Regions from separate parts of the Shewanella sp. 10N.286.45.A1 genome, predicted to be linked through region 2. Evidence: predicted binding sites of a transcription regulator. Region 2 holds the regulator's gene; the other holds the start of a gene.
What was found. The regulator sigma-54, encoded in region 2, starts transcription at its own class of promoters, with help from an activator protein. The targets are predictions, from matches to a motif close to GTTGGCACGNNNNTNGNNT.

Region 1: the regulator sigma-54 is predicted to act here: its motif matches at 6,353-6,371, upstream of glnA (glutamate--ammonia ligase).

What each region holds. Positions count from the first base shown of each region.
Region 1 is NZ_JBFRMK010000091.1:11,571-21,703, forward strand. It holds gene AB4238_RS08075 (4Fe-4S binding protein) at 1-721, shown strand, start outside; gene AB4238_RS08080 (DUF418 domain-containing protein) at 1,144-2,337, shown strand; gene rhlP (rhombotarget lipoprotein) at 2,487-3,383, shown strand; gene typA (translational GTPase TypA) at 3,905-5,749, opposite strand; gene glnA (glutamate--ammonia ligase) at 6,454-7,863, shown strand; gene AB4238_RS08100 (carbohydrate-binding family V/XII) at 8,007-10,133, shown strand, end outside.
Region 2 is NZ_JBFRMK010000044.1:7,883-18,015, reverse strand. It holds gene AB4238_RS03990 (lipid asymmetry maintenance protein MlaB) at 1-286, opposite strand, end outside; gene AB4238_RS03985 (phospholipid-binding protein MlaC) at 286-957, opposite strand; gene mlaD (outer membrane lipid asymmetry maintenance protein MlaD) at 975-1,445, opposite strand; gene mlaE (lipid asymmetry maintenance ABC transporter permease subunit MlaE) at 1,516-2,295, opposite strand; gene mlaF (phospholipid ABC transporter ATP-binding protein MlaF) at 2,288-3,100, opposite strand; gene AB4238_RS03965 (calcium/sodium antiporter) at 3,276-4,235, shown strand; gene AB4238_RS03960 (KpsF/GutQ family sugar-phosphate isomerase) at 4,282-5,259, shown strand; gene kdsC (3-deoxy-manno-octulosonate-8-phosphatase KdsC) at 5,261-5,812, shown strand; gene lptC (LPS export ABC transporter periplasmic protein LptC) at 5,809-6,366, shown strand; gene lptA (lipopolysaccharide transport periplasmic protein LptA) at 6,431-6,979, shown strand; gene lptB (LPS export ABC transporter ATP-binding protein) at 6,976-7,707, shown strand; gene AB4238_RS03935 (RNA polymerase factor sigma-54) at 7,844-9,355, shown strand; gene hpf (ribosome hibernation promoting factor) at 9,386-9,673, shown strand; gene ptsN (PTS IIA-like nitrogen regulatory protein PtsN) at 9,676-10,119, shown strand.

The sequences.
Region 1 (10,133 bases), on a different contig from region 2:
TTGCGGCTGGGCTTGTCCACTTGGGATCGCTGGAGAGTACCTGTATAAACTCAGAAAGCGCTTTATCAAAGCTGAATACTTGCCACCAGCATGGTTGGATTGGCCGCTAAGAATGCTCAAGTATCTAATCTTAGCCGGCTTGCTATACATTATTATAGGAATGCCAGCTGCTGGTATCCCAGGCTATTTAAATAGTAATTACCACAAGATAGCTGATCTAAAAATGGCGCTGTTTTTTATCACTCCAGGCTTAGTCACGCTGCTGTGTTTTGGCTTTATCTTGAGTCTGTCGGCATGGCGTCGACAAGGATTTTGCCGTTACATCTGCCCTTATGGTGCACTTCTGGGGCTAGTTAGCTTTCTAAGCCCCTTTAAAATTCGCCGTAGCACACAGCATTGCTTGATTGAAAGTAAAGGCATGAACTGTGATAAGTGCACTCGTGCTTGTCCGGCCAATATTAGCGTACATACTCAGCTTAATGTTCGCTCAGACGAATGCCAAGCCTGTATGAGGTGCGTGTCTGCTTGCCCGAAACCAGAGGCATTACACCTTAGCACTCGCAATGGCATTAAGTTGTCAGCACGAGGCCTTACCATTGGCTTAATAGTGCTACTGTTTTTAATCCCACTTATCGCCTATCTAAGTGGTTTCTGGGTCAGCCAGACTCCAACGGAAACGCGGATGTATTTGATCCAACATTTAAATTCGATAGGTCACTAGCGACTTATTAAAGCAAAAGCTATTGGGCAATTCATCACTATGAGTTGCCCTTTTTAAAATCTAAATTTTTGTTAATGGAGAAAGTTGGAACCATCTAAAACTTTCGCACTCTGATTATATGAGGCCAATGTTTACGCGCCAATTTTATTAGCTAACCACTGTAAAATGCTTTGCTAAATATTTGTTTTCTTGTTTTGTTCATCATCCCAACTGCACATTCCTAGTTAGGTTTGGCACCAGATTCAGTTTCGACGCTAGCGCACTCCAAATTGAACAACTTTTACGGCAATCCATATGGGTTGCCTTTTTTTTGTTTTAAACATTTACATGAAAAAGGCTAATTGATTCAGTTTGATAATATCCTTTTTAAGTTGGCGCTGATAATGTAACCAGCTCTTACAAACATGGAAGCTTTATCAAAGATGGAATTACAACAACAGTCACTACAGGGCAACAAGCTGTCGCTTGAGCCCGCCCGCAACGCTAATATCGATTCGATTAGAGGCTTAGCAGTGCTGGGCATTTTATTTATCAACATCTACTTCTTTGGTAATGGCTATTTGGGCTATGCCAATCATGAAAGTGTCCCACTGCATGACACCTTAACAATGCTGTTCAGTAACTTTTTTCTAGAAGGTAGATTCATTAGCCTCTTTTCAATACTGTTTGGTGTCGGGCTAGCCATTCAATACGATAAGTTGTCGACTCAAGGTGGAGACGCATACAAAGCCATGAAGTCCAGATTAAAATGGCTGCTACTATTTGGCGCGATCCATGCCGTATTTATCTGGTACGGTGACATACTCTTTACCTATGCCCTCGGTGGGTTTGTGGCACTTTGCTACCTTAAGCTCGATAATCGTAAACTGATTAAGAAATCAGTTATGTTCATCACTATCCCGCTATTTCTCATGACCATAATCAGTTTATTTGCACCAGAAGAGCCTATTATCCGTGGCACAGCCCTTTTTGAAGAGGACGTATCAATTTGGTCTTCAGCCTACAGTGAACAACTAATGATGCAATTTATCATCTTTATTGGAATACTGGTTATCACTCCGTTCACGACTATGTGGATGGCTGCAGGTTTAATGCTATTAGGAGTGATGCTGTATCGAAAAGGTGTATTTGAAAAAGGTTTTAGTCAAAAACAGCTAGTGGTGTTTGCCCTAAGTACCATACTGCTTTCTGCTGTTGATAGTTTATGTTCACTTGCCGCAGATCCTAAATTGGCCTCATTGTCCATGACGATAGTGATGGCCAGTGCTATTCCGATGGCGCTCATTTATCTCCACCTGGTGGTAAAACTATGCCAAAACCGTGCAAGCGTATTAGCTCCCCTACAAAAGGTCGGTCGCCTAGCATTTAGTCTCTACATACTACAGTCAGTTTGCGGGGTACTGCTGTTTCGCCATTTTGCACCAACATTAACGAGCACTCTCGACCGCCCAGAGTACATGTTGATTGCTATTGGCTTTTCTATCTTCCAAATCATTTTAGCCATTATCTACCTTAAGTATTTCAATCAAGGGCCACTGGAGTGGTTATGGCGCAGGCTAGCAAGCCAAAAACCGATAAAGCCAGAGTCAACGCCAATAGCTGCAATTGACAGCTGATATTGAGCCCTAAAGGGAGGAGGCTGGCGCCTCTCCCTTGTATGTATACTGCTGCTATTTACAGGTAATTATAATGGCTTGCCTTACTATGTTGGTTAAAGTCTAATAGGACTTTTATTAATTAAATCAGATTTATTCAAGAGGGAAGCATGAATAAACGCAATCTACTGAAGCTGTATGGTTTACTGCTAATTTTTGTAGTTTCTTTAAGTGGCTGCGCTAGCCAACAAGTCAATAGCAAAAGTAGTGTCATGGAATATCTATATCCTAACTCTACAGACACCTTTGAGGCCCCCTCTACGCCAAACTTAACACTCCCCTTACGTGTTGGTGTCGCCTTCGTTCCTGAAAGTAAAGACAGTGGTTCATCTCATCATTTTTGGGCAGGTAACTTGTATTCAGGCGGCATCGCAGAAGCGAAAAAGAGCCAGATCCTTGCAAATGTATCTAAACACTTTAGCTCGCTAGACTTTGTCAGCAGTATCGAGGTCATTCCAAGCGCTTACCTCACACCAGGCGGCAGTTTTGCTAACCTGTCACAAATCAAAACCATGTACGGCATTGATGTGATGGCTCTAGTATCCTACGACCAAGTGCAGTTCACCGATGAAGGCGCATTATCCCTTAGCTATTGGACCATCGTTGGCGCGTATATTGTTTCTGGAGAAAAGAATGATACCAACACTTTAATGGATACTGTGGTGTATGATATTGCCAGTAAAAAGATGCTCTTTAGAGCACCTGGCACTAGCCAAGTCAGTGGCAGTTCAACTCCGGTGAATTTAAGTGAAGAGTTAAGAGTCGACAGCATTAAAGGTTTTGAACTAGCAGCAGACAATATGACGCTAAACTTAGAGAAGCAATTAACGGTATTTAAACAGCGATTGAAAGACGATCCCAACCAAGTAACAATAAGCCATCGAGACGGTTATAGCGGAGGCGGTACTTTGGATTTGTGGGATTGTGTTGTATTACTGTTTTTATCACTGCTAGCTTGGCAACGTAAACGAGCTTTATACTCGCAGGAACTACAGCGCAGTTTTTAGAAGCCGTAACTAGAACGTTTACCTTGTATAAATACCTTTATTCCCATTCAAGGCTAGTTCTGACTTCCAAGGATGGAGGAAATGCCAGTAAATGAATGGAACACTCTTACTCATAAAGTGTTGGCCATGTATAAATACCAGCACTACCCATCCATGGGTACTGGCATAAATGTTCCAGACATAAGCCCCCTTGTAGTACATCCTGTACTTCGGGGATAAATACATCCATGTATAAATACCAGTACTACCCATCCATGGGTACTGACATAAATGTTCCAGACATAAACCCCCTTGTAGTACATCCTGTACTTCGGGGATAAATACATCCATGTATAAATACCATCACTACCCATCCATGGGTACTGGCATAAATGTTCCAGACATAAACCCCCTTGTAGTACATCCTGTACTTCGGGGATAAATACATCCATGCATAAAAAAGCCCCGAGCATTTTCATGCTCAGGGCTTTTATAACGTTATGCTTGAAACAAACTAACTGCGCAGCATCAGCTGCAGCAAATTATTTTGCGTCTTTAGCAGTACGGTTATGACGCTTACGTTCGTTTTCAGTCAAGTAACGCTTACGAACACGGATGTTCTCTGGAGTTACTTCTACTAGCTCGTCATCATCGATGAACTCAAGCGCTTGCTCAAGTGTCATTTCGATATGCGGAGTTAGTACCTGTGCTTCATCAGTACCTGATGCACGCATGTTGGTAAGCTGCTTACCTTTCAAACAGTTAACTGTAAGATCGTTAGCACGAGCATGTAGACCAACTACTTGACCTTCATAAACTTCTGCAGCGTGAGTGATAAATAGACGACCACGCTCTTGAAGGTTAAACAATGCGAATGTCAGTGCTTTACCTGTTGCGTTAGAGATCAATACGCCACGAGCACGTTGACCAATATCACCGCCTTTCACTGGACCGTAATGGTCGAATGAATGGTAGATAAGACCAGTACCAGAAGTCGCTGTCATGAACTCAGTTTGGAAACCGATTAGACCACGGCTAGGAATAACGAAGTCGATACGTACACGACCCTTACCATCTAGCTGCATGTCACGCATGTCACCTTTACGTGTACCAAGCTTTTCAATTACTGCACCTTGATGCTCTTCTTCAACATCAACAGTTAGTGTTTCGTATGGTTCACACATCTCGCCATCGATCTCTTTTTCGATAACTTCTGGACGAGATACAGCTAGCTCATAACCTTCACGACGCATGTTTTCAATCAAGATTGAAAGGTGAAGTTCACCACGACCCGATACGCGGAAACGATCTGGGCTGTCAGTCTCTTCAACGCGAAGTGCAACGTTGTGTACTAGTTCCTGCTCTAGACGCTCAAGGATGTTACGTGAAGTTACGTACTTACCTTCTTTACCCGCGAATGGAGAAGTGTTGACTTGGAAAGTCATTGTTAGTGTTGGCTCATCAACAGACAGTGCTGGCAATGCTTCTACAGAAGTAGGTGCACAGATAGTGTCTGAAATTTGTAGCTGACCAAGACCAGTAATTGCAACGATGTCGCCAGCGTTAGCTTCTGCTACTTCGTGACGCTCAAGACCCATGTAACCTAATACTTGGCCCATTTTACCGTTACGAGTTTTGCCATCAGCGCCAAGAATAGTCACTTGCTGGTTAGTTTTAACACTACCACGCTTGATACGGCCAATACCGATAACACCCACGTATGAGTTGTAATCGATTTGCGAGATTTGCATCTGGAAATCACCTTCAGCATCAGCATCTGGTGAAGAAACTTTCTCAACGATAGTTTCGAATAGCGGCGTCATGTTGTCGCTAGTTTCGTCTGGATCTAAAGTTGCAAAACCGTTTAATGCAGAAGCATAAACGATTGGGAAGTCTAACTGCTCGTCAGTTGCGCCTAGGTTGTCAAACAAGTCGAATACTTGATCGATAACCCAATCAGGACGTGCGCCTGGACGGTCAATCTTGTTAATAACAACGATTGGCTTAAGACCTTGAGCAAATGCTTTCTTAGTCACGAAGCGAGTTTGTGGCATTGGACCATCTACTGCATCAACTAGTAGTAATACTGAGTCAACCATAGATAGAACACGCTCTACCTCACCACCGAAATCGGCGTGACCAGGGGTATCAACGATGTTGATACGGTAATCGTTCCACTTGATGGCAGTGTTCTTGGCCAGAATCGTGATACCACGTTCTTTTTCAAGATCATTTGAATCCATCACCCGCTCAGTGGCTTCTCCTCGAGACTCAAGGGTTCCTGACTGCGCCAGCATCTTATCAACCAAGGTAGTCTTACCATGGTCAACGTGTGCAATAATGGCGATGTTACGTAAATTCTCTAACACGGCTAAACCTCTTACCATCGGTATAAAAATATAGGGTTACTGACAACTGCTAAAACCAGTTTAGTATAGTAGTTGCAATAAAAAGCGTGACATTCTACTCTAGGTAGCGAGTATCTCACAGGATTATTTTTAACCAATCGTTAAAAATAACGCTTGCGCGTTGCTTTTCTTCGCCATAACGCCCGCTTTATATACACTTTTTATCAATCAGTTTAATGATATTAATTATACTCTCCTCTCTGCTGCACTGCCCTTTTCAGCTGTTTGAGGTGATTTTTAGCCGTTGTGATGCCAAATATCCTGTTTAATTTGTATTTAGCAGCATCTCCTTGTTGTAGGCATTTCAATATAGATGCCCTTCTACAACACTTTACTGTCTTGTACTGAAATAACACTTATCTATATTTGGTCGACTTTTCTTTGACTTACACCCTATAAAAAATTCTTCTGCTTGCTATTCTGAGCGCCAGCTTTTGTATTTAGATAAGTTGCTTCTAAATAGATTGCACGATTATGACGCACGCACCAAAATGATCCACCGAGCGCACCATTACGGTGCAAAAAACTGCAGCGCCAGTTTTAAATTTTTACCATAACCGATTAATATCAAATAGTTATAGGTTTGGCACAACTCTCGCTTTAAACAAAGCAGAATCGCACTATGCGCTAAACATTAAGATAAGAACAAGGGATAACCCTTTACCCTACTCGGAGACTTTAGAATGTCAGCTGAATCAGTTTTACAACAACTAAAAGAATTAGAAGTTAAGTTTGTTGATTTGCGTTTTACCGACACCATAGGTAAAGAGCAACATGTTTCAATTCCTAGTCATCAGGTTGATGAAGACTTTTTCGAAGACGGTAAGATGTTCGATGGTTCTTCAATCTCAGGCTGGAAAGGCATTAACGAATCAGACATGGTATTAATGCCAGATGCTGCAAGTTTCGTACTTGACCCTTTCACTGCAGAAACAACAGCTAACATTCGTTGTGACATCTTAAATCCAGGCACTATGACAGGTTACAACCGTGACCCTCGCTCAATTGCTAAGAAAGCGGAAGACTACTTACGCTCTACAGGTATCGCAGATACTGTATTGATTGGTCCAGAGCCAGAGTTTTTCCTATTTGACGATGTTAAATATGGCGCTGACATGTCAGGTTGTTTCTACAAAGTAGATGCAGAAGAAGCTGCTTGGAACTCAGGTACTAGCTACGAAGATGGCAACAAAGGTCACCGTCCAGGTGTTAAAGGCGGTTACTTCCCAGTAGCGCCTGTTGATTCATCACAAGATATCCGTAGTGCTATGTGTTTAGTACTTGAAGAGATGGGCCAAGTTGTTGAAGCGCATCACCATGAAGTAGCAACTGCTGGTCAAAACGAAATTGCGACTCGCTTTAATACTCTTACGCTTAAAGCTGATGAAGTTCAGGTACTTAAGTACGTTATTCATAACGTTGCCCACGCTTACAATAAGACAGCTACGTTTATGCCTAAGCCAATCGTTGGTGACAACGGTAGCGGTATGCACGTTCACCAATCTCTAGCTAAAGATGGCGTTAACATCTTTGCTGGTGACAAGTACGGCGGATTGAGCGAAACAGCACTATTTTACATCGGTGGTATTATCAAGCATGCGCGTGCAATTAACGCATTTGCTAACCCATCAACTAACTCTTACAAGCGTCTTATTCCGCACTTTGAAGCGCCAGTAATGCTAGCTTACTCAGCAGCTAACCGTAGCGCTTCAATCCGTATCCCAGTGGTACCAAGTGCAAAAGCGCGTCGTATTGAGCTACGTTTTGGTGACCCAATGGCGAACCCATACTTAGCATTCTCTGCAATGTTAATGGCTGGCCTTGACGGTATTCAAAACAAGATCCACCCAGGTGAAGCAATGGATAAAGATCTTTATGATCTTCCTGCTGAAGAAGCTGCTGAAATCCCAACAGTTGCGACTTCACTAGAAAATGCACTTGAGTGCCTAGACGCTGACCGTGAGTTCTTAACTCGTGGCGACGTATTCAGCAACGACTTCATTGATTCTTACATCAAACTTAAGTCTGTTGACGTTGAGCGTGTGAACCAAACAACTCACCCAGTAGAGTTCGAGCTTTACTATAGCTTGTAATCTATAAGCCGCTGTGATGGCTTAACGGGTACAAAATACAAAGCCCTAAGCAGAATGCTTAGGGCTTTTTTGTGCAATGCGACTACAATGATCAGCAGCTATAGTTATGACAGTAAGTACTTGTCACACAAGAAGGAACTACTATGCCTGCTGGGATCTACGCTCAATGCCGCTTCATTTTTGCCGCTTTCACACTGATGTTGATTGGCCTAATTAATGCTAACGCTATCGAGTGGCCACAGGAAGTGACCGCTAAAGAGGGCAACATTGTGGTGTATCAGCCGCAGCCAGAATCGCTAGACGGTAATATCCTGCAAGGACGCGCCGCGATGTCTTTAGAGCTCATCGATAGAGATGACCCTATTTTTGGAGCCTTCTGGTTCAGTGCCCGCATTGACACGAGCGCTGATAACGCAACCGTTAGGGATGTAAAAGTGACTCGTGTGCGCTGGCCAGAATCAACTGCAGCCGACGAACAACGCTTTACCGAAGTGGTAGAGAAATCCATTGGCACCAGTAGCTTTACTATCTCGATGGAGCGTCTTTCAGCCAGCCTTGCCAACGCTAAACAGGAAAAGCAAAGCCTAGAGAATATTAAAAATGATGCGCCTAACATTATTTTTCGCCAGCAACTTACAGTACTCCTCTCCTATGATGGTTCACCGCAATTTAGAGAGATCGAAAATAGCCCTTATGAGCGAGCGCTAAACACCCCCTTTGCTGTTGCTCGCAATAAACAAACCAAGAAAATGTACTTGAGCAGCGGCACTTTTTGGTACACAGCTGACAACCCTATGGGGCCTTGGCAAGTTACTGAGTACCCACCTGAAGATTTGGTGAAAATGTTGCCAAAATCCGAGGACGCAGAAGCAAAAAGTAACGGGACGGCACCTGCCGTTATAGCAGTAAAAAACCCAACAGAATTGGTGGCAACCGATGGCAAACCCAAATGGAAGAGCCTAACCGAAGGTAAGTTGCTTTATGTCAGTAATACTGAGACGGCTTGGATAAGAGAGGTCTCTTCTGGTGACATGTACCTGTTACTTTCAGGGCGCTGGTTTAAAGCTAAAAAAGAAGCAGGACCTTGGGCTTTTGTCCGTGCTGATAAACTTCCCGCAAGCTTTAATGATATTCCGCCCGAGTCAGATATTGGTGGACTAAGGGTATCCGTCGCGGGCACTACCGAAGCAAATCAAGCGATGCTCGATGCCCAGATCCCTCAAACTGCTGCAATTAAACGCAGTGAAGCTAAGCTCAACGTCGAATATGATGGAGAGCCAAAATTTGATGCGATTCCAGGCACTAAAGTCGCTTATGCGGTCAATACCGCGACTCAAGTACTGAAAATAAATGGCCAATACTATGCCGTCGATAACGCGGTTTGGTTTGTTGCATCTACCGCCAAAGGGCCATGGAAAGTTGCCGATAATATTCCGACGGATGAAATAGCAAAAATCCCTCCAAGCTCGCCAGTTTATAACACCACTTATGTCGAGATTTATGACTCTACCCCCGAGGTTGTCTATGTCGGTTATACCCCAGGCTATATGTGGTCTTACCCCTATTACGGTGTGCCGGTATATGGCACAGGTTGGTATTACCCACCCTATTGGGGGCGTTACTACTACCCTCGCCCACCAACTTGGGGGCTGCATGTCGGCTATAACCCTTGGACTGGCTGGAACGTTGGCGTAAGTTGGAGTAACGGCTTCTTCAGCGTCGGTGTAGGCTGGAGCGCTGGCTGGGGTAACCATTATTATCCAGGTCGTTGCTGTGGTGGATATTACGGTGGAGGTTACCGACGCCCAGTGGTAATAAACACTGGCGACATCAACATTGGCAATAGCGTTAGTATTGGTAATAGAACTAACATCTCTAATAAGGTTGCGCGTAACAATAATATCTCAGGTAATCGTGTCGGTAAAAACAACCTATATAATCGCCCAGAGAATAGAGTTCGCAATGCTGATAGCACTAAAATAAACAGCAATTTCAAACAAGCTACTCATAATAGAGATCGCGCCAACAATGTTTTTGCAGATAAAAATGGTAACGTTGCGCGAGACTTAAACGGTGAATGGCAAAGTCGTGACAAAGGTAGTTGGACACCCGCCCCCCAGACTAGAGATCGAGTCGAAACAGGGCTAAATAACCGCGATATCAGTCAGCCGGTGACGCTGCCTTCTAGGCCAAATACGGAGTTAAACAGGCCTAACAATATGAATAGGCAGATGAATAACCGTAATTTTGATCGTGACAGCCTAAACCGC
Region 2 (10,133 bases):
CTTCTTCAATGAAGAAGTCGTTTAAATCATATAATACGATAAATTTCTTAAGCTGCTCTGAAGCAGAAACCAGCTTTAAACTGGCGCCTCTAGCAGCAAAAATACTGACTAATTCGAGTAAAAATGCCACTCCGGCACTGTCACAATATTCAATGCTCGATAACTGCAAAAATGCAGTATCCACATCCAATAAGTGATTTCTGTCATTCCATAGACTGATTACGGCTTTCTGATCTAGATTGCCATTAATCGCACAAATTATGCCTTGTTGTTGAAAGCTCGCCACTAATTAGCCTGCTCACTTTCACCTAACTCAATATGAGTTTCAGTGCGTTCTATTAGCATCTCAATCACAGGCTCTATGCCTTTTTGACGCACTAAATTGGTGATCTCTGATTTTTTAGAAGACAACAAACTAACGCCCTCTGCCACTAAGTCAAATGCTTTCCAACTATCATCTTTTAAACGTCTAGCTTTAAACTGCAGACTAATATCCGGGCGCCCTTTATCTATAATCCTAACATCAACATTGACCATCTTCTCACCCGTAAAGTCTCTAGCAGGGCTAAACTCCACTGTTTGATTGGTATATTCAGTAAATGCTTGCGCATAGGTTGAGATTAAGTAACCACGAAAAGCTTCTACAAAGCGAGCACGTTCATCTTTTGTAGTTTCGCGCAGATATTGGCCCAATACTTTATAAGACGCATATTTGTAGTCAATATACGGCATTAACTCTTCGGTCACGATAACTTTAAGGTGATCAGGATTATCCGCAATCAACTGCTTATCTTGATTGAAACGGGCAAAGGTTTTTTGAGAAACGGCTTCCACTAATGTGTAGGGGTTGGTTGTATCGATTTCAATGTCTACTGCACCATTGTCTGCAGCTTGAGCTGTAAAACCTAATATAACCGCTGAGGCCAACACTAACCCACGAAAAAAATTGTTAAACATATCCATTACTCCAACTACTAATCCTTAGTGCCTGCACTATAAAGGAATTGACCAATCAACTCCTCTAGTACCAAGGCGGAATGGGTATCATCAATACTGTCGCCATCAACTAACATTTCAATATCATCGTCCATAAAACCCGGAGATAAGCCTAAAAACTGTTCGCCCAATAAGCCTGATGTCAAAATAGATAAACTGCTGGTTTCGGGAAAATACTTGTACTGTTTGTCCATCGACAAGCTGACAACCGGAACCAACCTTTCTGGATCTAACTCAATAGCACTGACACGACCAACAACAACACCACCAACCTTAACCGGTGAGCGCACTTTCAAACCACCTATGTTGTCGAATTTTGCATGCAAGGTATAACTATTATCACCAGTCTTCACTTCAACATTAGCGACGTTAAAAACCAAAATCAAAAATGCAGCCAACCCTGACAATAAAAATAGACCGACCAATACCTCAATCTTCCGTGTCAACATAACTCATTTACCACTCTATTCAATAAATCTAAACAATAATTAACCGCAATAACAACGTTAGAAATTAGTATTAGCTACCAAACATCATTGCCGTTAATAGAAAATCTAATGCCAATACCGCAAGGCTCGACTGCACTACAGTTTGAGTCGTTGCGCGGCTGATCCCTTCAGGATTTGGGATGACATGATAGCCACGATAAAGTGCAATCCAGGTGACCACTACAGCAAACAACAAGCTCTTTATCATGCAGTTAACAATATCTTGTCGCCACTCTACAGATGACTGCAAGATTGACCAAAAGGCGCCACTATCAATACCTTTCCACTCAACACCAACAATGTGACCACCGTAAATACCAATAGCGGTAAACATCAGTGCCAATAATGGCAGACTAATCACTCCCGCCCAAAATCGCGGCGCGATAATCTGTCGTAACGGATCTATCGCCATCATCTCTAAACTTGATAGCTGTTCAGTGCTTTTCATCAACGCAAGTTCAGCTGTTAATGCTGAACCTGCTCGTCCAGCAAACAGTAATGCCGTGACCACAGGACCTAACTCTCGCAATAAACTCAAGGCGACCATCGGCCCCAAGCTCTCTTCTGTACCGAAGCCTACTAAGATATTATAGCCTTGCAACGCTAGAACCATGCCAATAAATAGTCCAGACACCAAAATGATGACCATTGACTGCACACCGATGACATACAACTGCTTAATCAGTAATGGCAGGCCTTTCTTCAACCTTGGCCGATGCGCAATGGCTCCCCAAAGCATTAACCCTGCTCTGCCAAGCCCTGTCACTAAGTCAATAGCGCCGCGACCCAATTTAGCAATTTGTTCAATCATGCCCACTTAACAACTCCTTTTTATAATCAGGCGCAGGGTAATGAAACGGCACGGGTCCGTCTGGTTCACCACCAATGAACTGTTTCAGTTGCGGGTTATCTGCTAAACGCAGCTCATCCGGCGTACCATGGGCAATAATTCTTTTATCTGCTAATACATAAACATAATCAGCAATACCTAACACCTCATCCACATCATGAGACACCACCACAGAAGTAAGGTTAAGAGCATCGGACAGTTCACGAATAAGCTTAACCAACACTCCCATAGAGATAGGATCTTGCCCTGCAAAGGGTTCATCATAAAGGATGATTTCTGGCTCTAGGGCAATGGCACGTGCTAAAGCAGCCCTACGTTGCATACCTCCCGATAATTCAGTAGGCATTAACTTAGCTGCGCCGCGCAGCCCAACCGCTTCAAGCTTCATCAATACAATACGGCGAATAATGGCTTCAGGCAGGCCAGAGTGTTCTCTCAATGCAAAAGCGACATTATCGAATACATTCATGTCAGTGAATAGTGCGCCGCTCTGAAACAGCATACTCATACGCTTACGCAGTGCAAACAGCTCAGTTCGATTGCATTGATGCACATCTGTGCCATCAAAAAGCACTGTGCCCTTATCTGGAGTAAGTTGACCACCAATAAGCTTAAGTAAGGTTGTCTTACCGATCCCGCTTGGTCCCATAATCGCAGTCACCTTGCCCGCAGGGATCGACAAACTGATGTCCTCATAAATGACATGAGAACCTCGGCTAAAGGCCATATTGTGGATTTCGACCAATGAGTTATGCTTTTGAGTCATGCATGAGCCCTGCATTCGAAGTTAGAAACATCCATTTTCCCATACCGCAAAGGAAGAAATTGTACGTAATTGGCCATTGAGGTACAACCAAATCAACACTATCTCGTCTCAATACTTTCATTTTTCTTAAATTACAGCGAAAATACGCGGCTATATCCCAAAATACTAAGAATCGATGTTATTTAATATATTTTTGTTAGTGGCTGGCTTAGGTGCTTTAGTCTGGAGTGCTGATAAGTTTGTTTACGGTGCAGCAGCCTTTGCGCGCAATTTAGGTCTTCCACCCATGTTGATCGGCTTGACCATCGTCGCGATGGGCAGCTCAGCCCCTGAAATGTTTGTCGCAGCGACAGCCTCAATGGAAGGGATGACAGATACTGCGATTGGCAATGTTCTCGGCTCAAATATTGCGAATATCACATTAATTCTAGGAATAACCGCACTACTCGGTGCGATTTCTGTCAGCTCGCAAACCCTAAGGCGTGAAATCCCTTTAATGCTAGCCGCGACGGCGATAGTGGGTTGTTTTTTACACGATGGTTTTCTTACTCGCATTGAAGGTGTGTCTTTGATGGTGCTATTTTTTGCACTAATGGGCTATCTTATTTGGCATGCGCTGACCAATAAAAATCGCGATGCTCTGGCCATCGATGCAGACAATGAGATCCCTGCTAATGTTCCGACAAAGAAAGCCATTTTCTGGCTAGTCATTGGAATGGTACTATTACCATTATCTGCAGATTGGATGGTGCAAGGTGCCGTAGGGATTGCCAAGGCATATCACCTTTCAGACTTAGTTATCGGACTCACCATTATTGCAGTGGGCACCAGCTTACCTGAACTTGCAGCCTGTATAGCAGGCGTTCTGAAGAAAGAAGATGACTTAGCCATCGGTAATATTGTTGGTTCTAACTTATTTAATATTTTAGCGGTACTTGCACTACCTGGCATCATTGCACCTGGCGCAGTCGATGCCGCAGCAAGTACACGAGATTTCTACATGGTACTTGCAACGAGCAGTGCACTTGCAATACTGATCTTATTGACCGGACGCGCACGGCAATTAAAACCGTGGCACGGCGTCGTACTACTGATTACATTTGTTGCATACCAAGCGTTACTTTTCCTATCTTAAATATGGGTGCAGCAACTAAAGCAGTAAATTAAAGAGAGACCAAGAAATGGTAGATGAACAGCAGTTACGCCAATGGGGCACCAAAGTGATTGATATCGAGAAGCAAGCCCTCGATAACCTTCATCAGTATGTTGATTCGAGTGAATTTGCCCAAGCTTGCCAACTAATATTGCAATGTACGGGTAAAGTTATCGTGATGGGCATGGGTAAATCAGGCCATATCGGTAACAAAATATCAGCGACATTAGCCAGTACGGGAACCCCAGCCTTCTTCGTCCATCCAGGTGAAGCTAGCCATGGTGACTTAGGTGTTTTGAGTGAAAACGATATCGTACTTGCTATTTCAAACTCCGGTGAGTCGAGCGAAATCCTAACTTTAATGCCCGTCATTAAGCGTATGGGACTGCCGATGATATCGGTCACCGGCAAGCCAGATTCAAATATGGCAAAACTCGCACAGCTGCATCTTTGTATTGAAGTACCAGAAGAGGCATGTCCTCTTGGGTTAGCACCAACCTCAAGTACAACAGCCACTTTGGTTATGGGTGATGCATTAGCCGTTGCTTTACTGCAAGCACGTGGCTTTACCAAAGATGATTTTGCCCTTTCTCATCCAGGTGGAAGCTTAGGTCGTAAGCTATTATTAAAAGTCAGCGACGTGATGCACAGCGGTAATGAACTGCCTTTAGTAAAACATGATATTTGCATTACCGACGCGCTTTATGAGATCTCTAAAAAAGGCTTAGGAATGACGGCCATTATTGATGAAGCAAACACCTTAGTCGGGATTTTCACCGATGGCGATCTGCGTCGAGTGATTGATGCTGAGGTAAACTTACGCACTACCTCTATCGCTGATGTGATGAGTAAAGGCTGTGTCACAATTACCGATAATGTTTTGGCGGCAGAAGCATTGAAAGTCATGGAAGAGAAAAATATTAACGGTCTTATCGTCATCAATTCAAAGCAACAACCCGTCGGCGCATTGAACATGCTCGATATGGTTAAAGCAGGAGTTATTTAATATGTCTAAGCAAGGATTTTACGGACCAATCAGTGATGACGTTTGGCAAGCAGCCAGCAAGATCAAACTACTGATCTGTGATGTCGATGGCGTATTTTCAGACGGTTTGGTTTACATGAGCAATGCCGGAGAGGAACTTAAGACTTTCCATACCCGCGACGGTTACGGTGTGCGTTCAGTCCTATCTAGTGGTATCAACGTGGCTATTATTACCGGCCGAAAATCACAAATTGTCACAGACAGAATGACAGCCCTCGGCGTCACTCACATCTACCAAGGCGTCGATAATAAGCTCGATCCTTACCAAGAATTGCTAGCGCTTTACGATGTACGTCCTGATGAAGTCGCCTATATCGGAGATGATATGGTTGATCTTCCCGTTATGAAGGAGGTGGGCCTATCTGTATGCGTAGCTGATGGCCACCCATACGTTAAGCAGCATGCTTTGATGACGACCCACATTAAAGGCGGCCATGGTGCACTGCGCGAATTAACAGATCTACTGCTGCTTAGCCAAGACAAGTTTGAGTCAGCTCATGGGATGAGCATATGAATCGCGTCACCCTAGCGATAATCGCCTTATTTGGTACAGCACTGATCCTCTATTGGCAGGTGCAGTCAAAAAAAGGCGATCAAACGTTAGACGTCGATGCAAGCGAGCGGCCCAATTACATCATCGATGACCTACGCAGCACAGAGTACAATGAAGCAGGGTTTGTAAATAGTAAGGTCACAGCCAAGCATATGGAACACTATGAAGATGCCAGTATGACTTACTTCACAGAGCCAGTGTATTTAATCTATCCCGATGATGGCCAAGCACAATGGCGCTTAAGAGCAACGAAAGGCAGCCATAACAATTTAACCGGTAAGGTCTCATTACAAAACAATGTTATTATTGACTCTATTAGCCCTGAAGAGCCGATTCAAACATTATCGACATCTTATTTAGAGCTAGACTTGGATACCATGATAATGACCTCTGATGAAATTATTCACGTCACCGGCAATGAGTTTGTTATTCAAGGTACAGGTCTTTATGCTGACCTTAATGCTCAAAGTGTAAAACTGATCAGCGAAGTCGAAGGGATCTACGATGCTAAATAAGCTGTTCAAAAAAACCAATATACTCACTCGTACTGTCACACTAATGGCCGAGTAGAAGGAAGTTATGAAATACAATCAATCCATACTTGCAGGTCTATTGTGTCTGCTTAGCATTAGCAGCTATGCCGCTGTCGATGACCTTAAGCAAGAGGTCAAAATTGCCGCTGCAAGCCAAGAAGCTGATATCAAAAACAATCAGGTTATCTTTTTTGGCCCTGTAGAGGTGACTCAAGGCTCAATTAAAATGAAAGCTGATGAATTGCGGGTTTTCTCTAAAGAAGCGAACTCAGGGAAAACCCTAGTCGCTACGGGTAAGCCAGCAACATACACCCAAGTCATGGAAGATGGTCGCCCCGCAACGGCAAGCGCCAAAGAGATCCGTTACGAACTCGCGACCAGAACCTTAACCTTGCTAGGTGATGCTACACTCGAGCAAGAGGGTAGCCAGGTCACAGGTAACCGCATTAAGTACAATATTGGTTTACAGCAACTTATTGCAGAAAGCACCGGCCAAGGCAATGACCGAGTGATTACTATCATTCAGCCTGAAGCCTACCAAGAAGAGACTCCTGAAACCCCAGCGGAACCGATAGAAAAGCAGGAGCAGCAATGATCCAAAAAACGCTAACCGCACGCAACTTAGCTAAGAGTTATAAAAATCGAGCTGTTGTTCAAGACGTGAGTTTAACGGTAAAAACAGGGCAAATTGTCGGTCTATTAGGTCCAAATGGAGCAGGTAAAACTACAACTTTCTATATGGTTGTGGGGTTAGTACAGAGCGACAAGGGGCAGATCTTTATTGATGAAGATGACTTAACCTTAGATCCGATGCACCTTAGGGCTCGAAAAGGTATTGGCTACCTGCCCCAAGAAGCGAGTATTTTTAGAAAACTTTCGGTCCGTGACAACATCATGGCAGTACTGCAGACTCGCAGCGATATTGATAATGAGCAGCGTGAAGCGCAGCTAGAAAGTTTACTTGAAGAGTTTCATATTACTCACATACGAGATAGCCAAGGTATGGCACTATCTGGTGGTGAACGTCGCCGAGTTGAAATTGCACGAGCGCTAGCAGCCAACCCAAAATTTATTTTGCTTGATGAACCTTTTGCAGGTGTCGATCCTATTTCGGTCATCGACATTAAAAAAATCATTGAACAGCTAAAAAGTCGCGGCCTAGGTGTGCTTATTACTGACCACAACGTTCGTGAAACATTAGACGTATGTGAACATGCATATATCGTAAGTCACGGAAATCTCATTGCAGAAGGCACGCCTGCCGAAATCTTAGACAACCAGCAGGTTAGAGCAGTGTACTTAGGTGAACAATTCAGGCTATAGTTAATCAACAACATGAGCGTTTAAAGCGCGACACTAGTTAAGTATACTAATATAATCATAGTGTTGGGCCTTTACGCTCTCTTCGCCAAATTAACGAGCTTCAACGTTTAATTACAGTGTAGGGAATAGCGGTAAGATGAAAGCGTCACTTCAGCTCAAAATGGGTCAGCAGCTAACCATGACTCCACAGTTACAGCAGGCAATCCGCTTACTGCAACTGTCCTCTTTAGAGCTGCAGCAAGAGATCCAGCAAGCATTAGAGTCTAATCCCCTACTAGAATTAGATGAAGAGCAATCTGACGGCGAACCTGTCAGCAACGAAGATCGCACCACCAGCGAATCCGATAACTACTCAGAATCAGATAGCGATAACGATTACAGCGCCAGCGCCGAAGTCGATCCCCAGCAAGATAGCGCCGCAGTAGAAACCTCTGATGCATTAACTCAAGACTCAATGCCAGATGAACTGCCGATGGATACCACCTGGGATGAAGTTTATACCGTCTCATCAAATGCAAGTTCCGGCGGGATGCGTGATGACGATATGCCATTCCAAGGAGAAACCAGCGAAGGCTTGTATGAGCACCTTGAGTGGCAAAAGAACTTAACACCATTTTCTGATAACGACCTGGCTATCGCCACCGCAATTATTGATGCTATTGACGAACGTGGTTACCTCACTCAAAACTGTGAAGACATTCTTGAGGCGATGGGCGATCCAGAGATAGAAATTGATGAAGTTGAAGCCGTGCTCAAACGCGTACAGCATTTCGACCCTATAGGTGTAGCCGCTCGCGACTTAAGCGAATGTCTCTTAATCCAACTGGCTCAATATGCGACGACTACGCCACATATTGATAATGCTCGCCTACTCATCAAAGACTATTTAGATTTGATTGCAGGGCGCGATTTTAGACAGTTAATGCGTAAAACTAAGCTTAAAGAAGATGAGCTACGTGAAGCCATTAGCTTGATCCAAACTCTCAACCCAAGACCAGGGCTGGCAGTCACCCGCAGCAAAGATGAATACGTTATTCCCGATGTCTCTGTGGCCAAAAAGAAAGGCCGCTGGGTGGTTGAGCTAAACCCAGATTACATGCCTAAAATTAATGTTAATCAACATTACGCATCAATGGCCCGCAGCACTAAAAGCCAAGCCGATGGCCAGTTTATCCGCGGTCATTTGCAGGAAGCTAAGTGGTTTATCAAAAGTTTAGAAAGTCGTAATGAAACCTTATTAAAGGTCAGTAACTGCATCGTTAAATTCCAACAAGGCTTCTTTGAATATGGTGATGAAGCCATGAAGCCAATGGTATTAAACGATATTGCAGAAGCTGTTGAGATGCATGAGTCCACCATCTCAAGGGTTACCACTCAAAAGTATATGCATACCCCAAGAGGTATTTTCGAATTAAAGTATTTCTTCTCTAGTCATGTCGGAACCGACGACGGTGGAGAGTGCTCATCTACAGCTATTAGAGCGTTTATTAAGAAGTTAGTCGCTGCTGAAAACCAAAAGAAACCATTAAGCGATAGCAAAATGGCGCAACTTTTGGCAGAACAAGGGATTAAAGTTGCTCGTCGTACTATCGCGAAATACCGTGAAGCAATGCTGATCCCGCCCTCAAACCAACGTAAGAGTTTATAACTCAAAATTAGGCACTTGGAGGAATTTTCTATGCAAATTAACCTTACTGGACATCACATCGAGATCACTGCATCGCTGCGTGGCTATGTAGAAGAAAAGTTTACAAAGCTTGAACGTCATTTCGATCAGATCAATAATGTCCACGTCATTTTGAACGTAGAAAAAATGCAGCAGATTGCCGAGGCAAGAATCCACCTTAAAAAAGGGGAAGTTTTTGCCACTTCGGAAAATGCGGACATGTATGCCGCAATCGACTCCCTGATCGATAAATTAGATCGTCAGGTTATTAAACACAAAGAGAAGCTGACCAAACACTAACGATGGAACTATGTACCATCCTGCAGCCGGAGTGCACCACCTGTGCCACTCCGGGCAGTAAGAAAAAAGTACTGGAATTAATCAGCGACATTGCCGCTGTCCAGTACCCTACTCTATCTTCACAAGAGATATTCGAGAGCCTTTTAGCTCGCGAAAAAATGGGTAGCACAGGTATAGGCAACGGTATCGCAATCCCGCATGGACGATTGACTAATATTGACCATCCATTGGGCATATTAATCAAATGCGAAACACCGATCTCTTTTGACTCGATAGATAAGCAGCCGGTCGATATATTGTTTGCACTTTTGGTTCCTGCAGAGCAATGTGAGCAACACTTAGCCACTTTGTCTTCAATGGCTGAAAAGCTTAACGATAAAGCTATCGTTAAGCAGTTGAGAAAAAGCACCAGTGAATCAGAGCTGTACGATTTGATCACTCAATAGCTAATTTAGTCAGG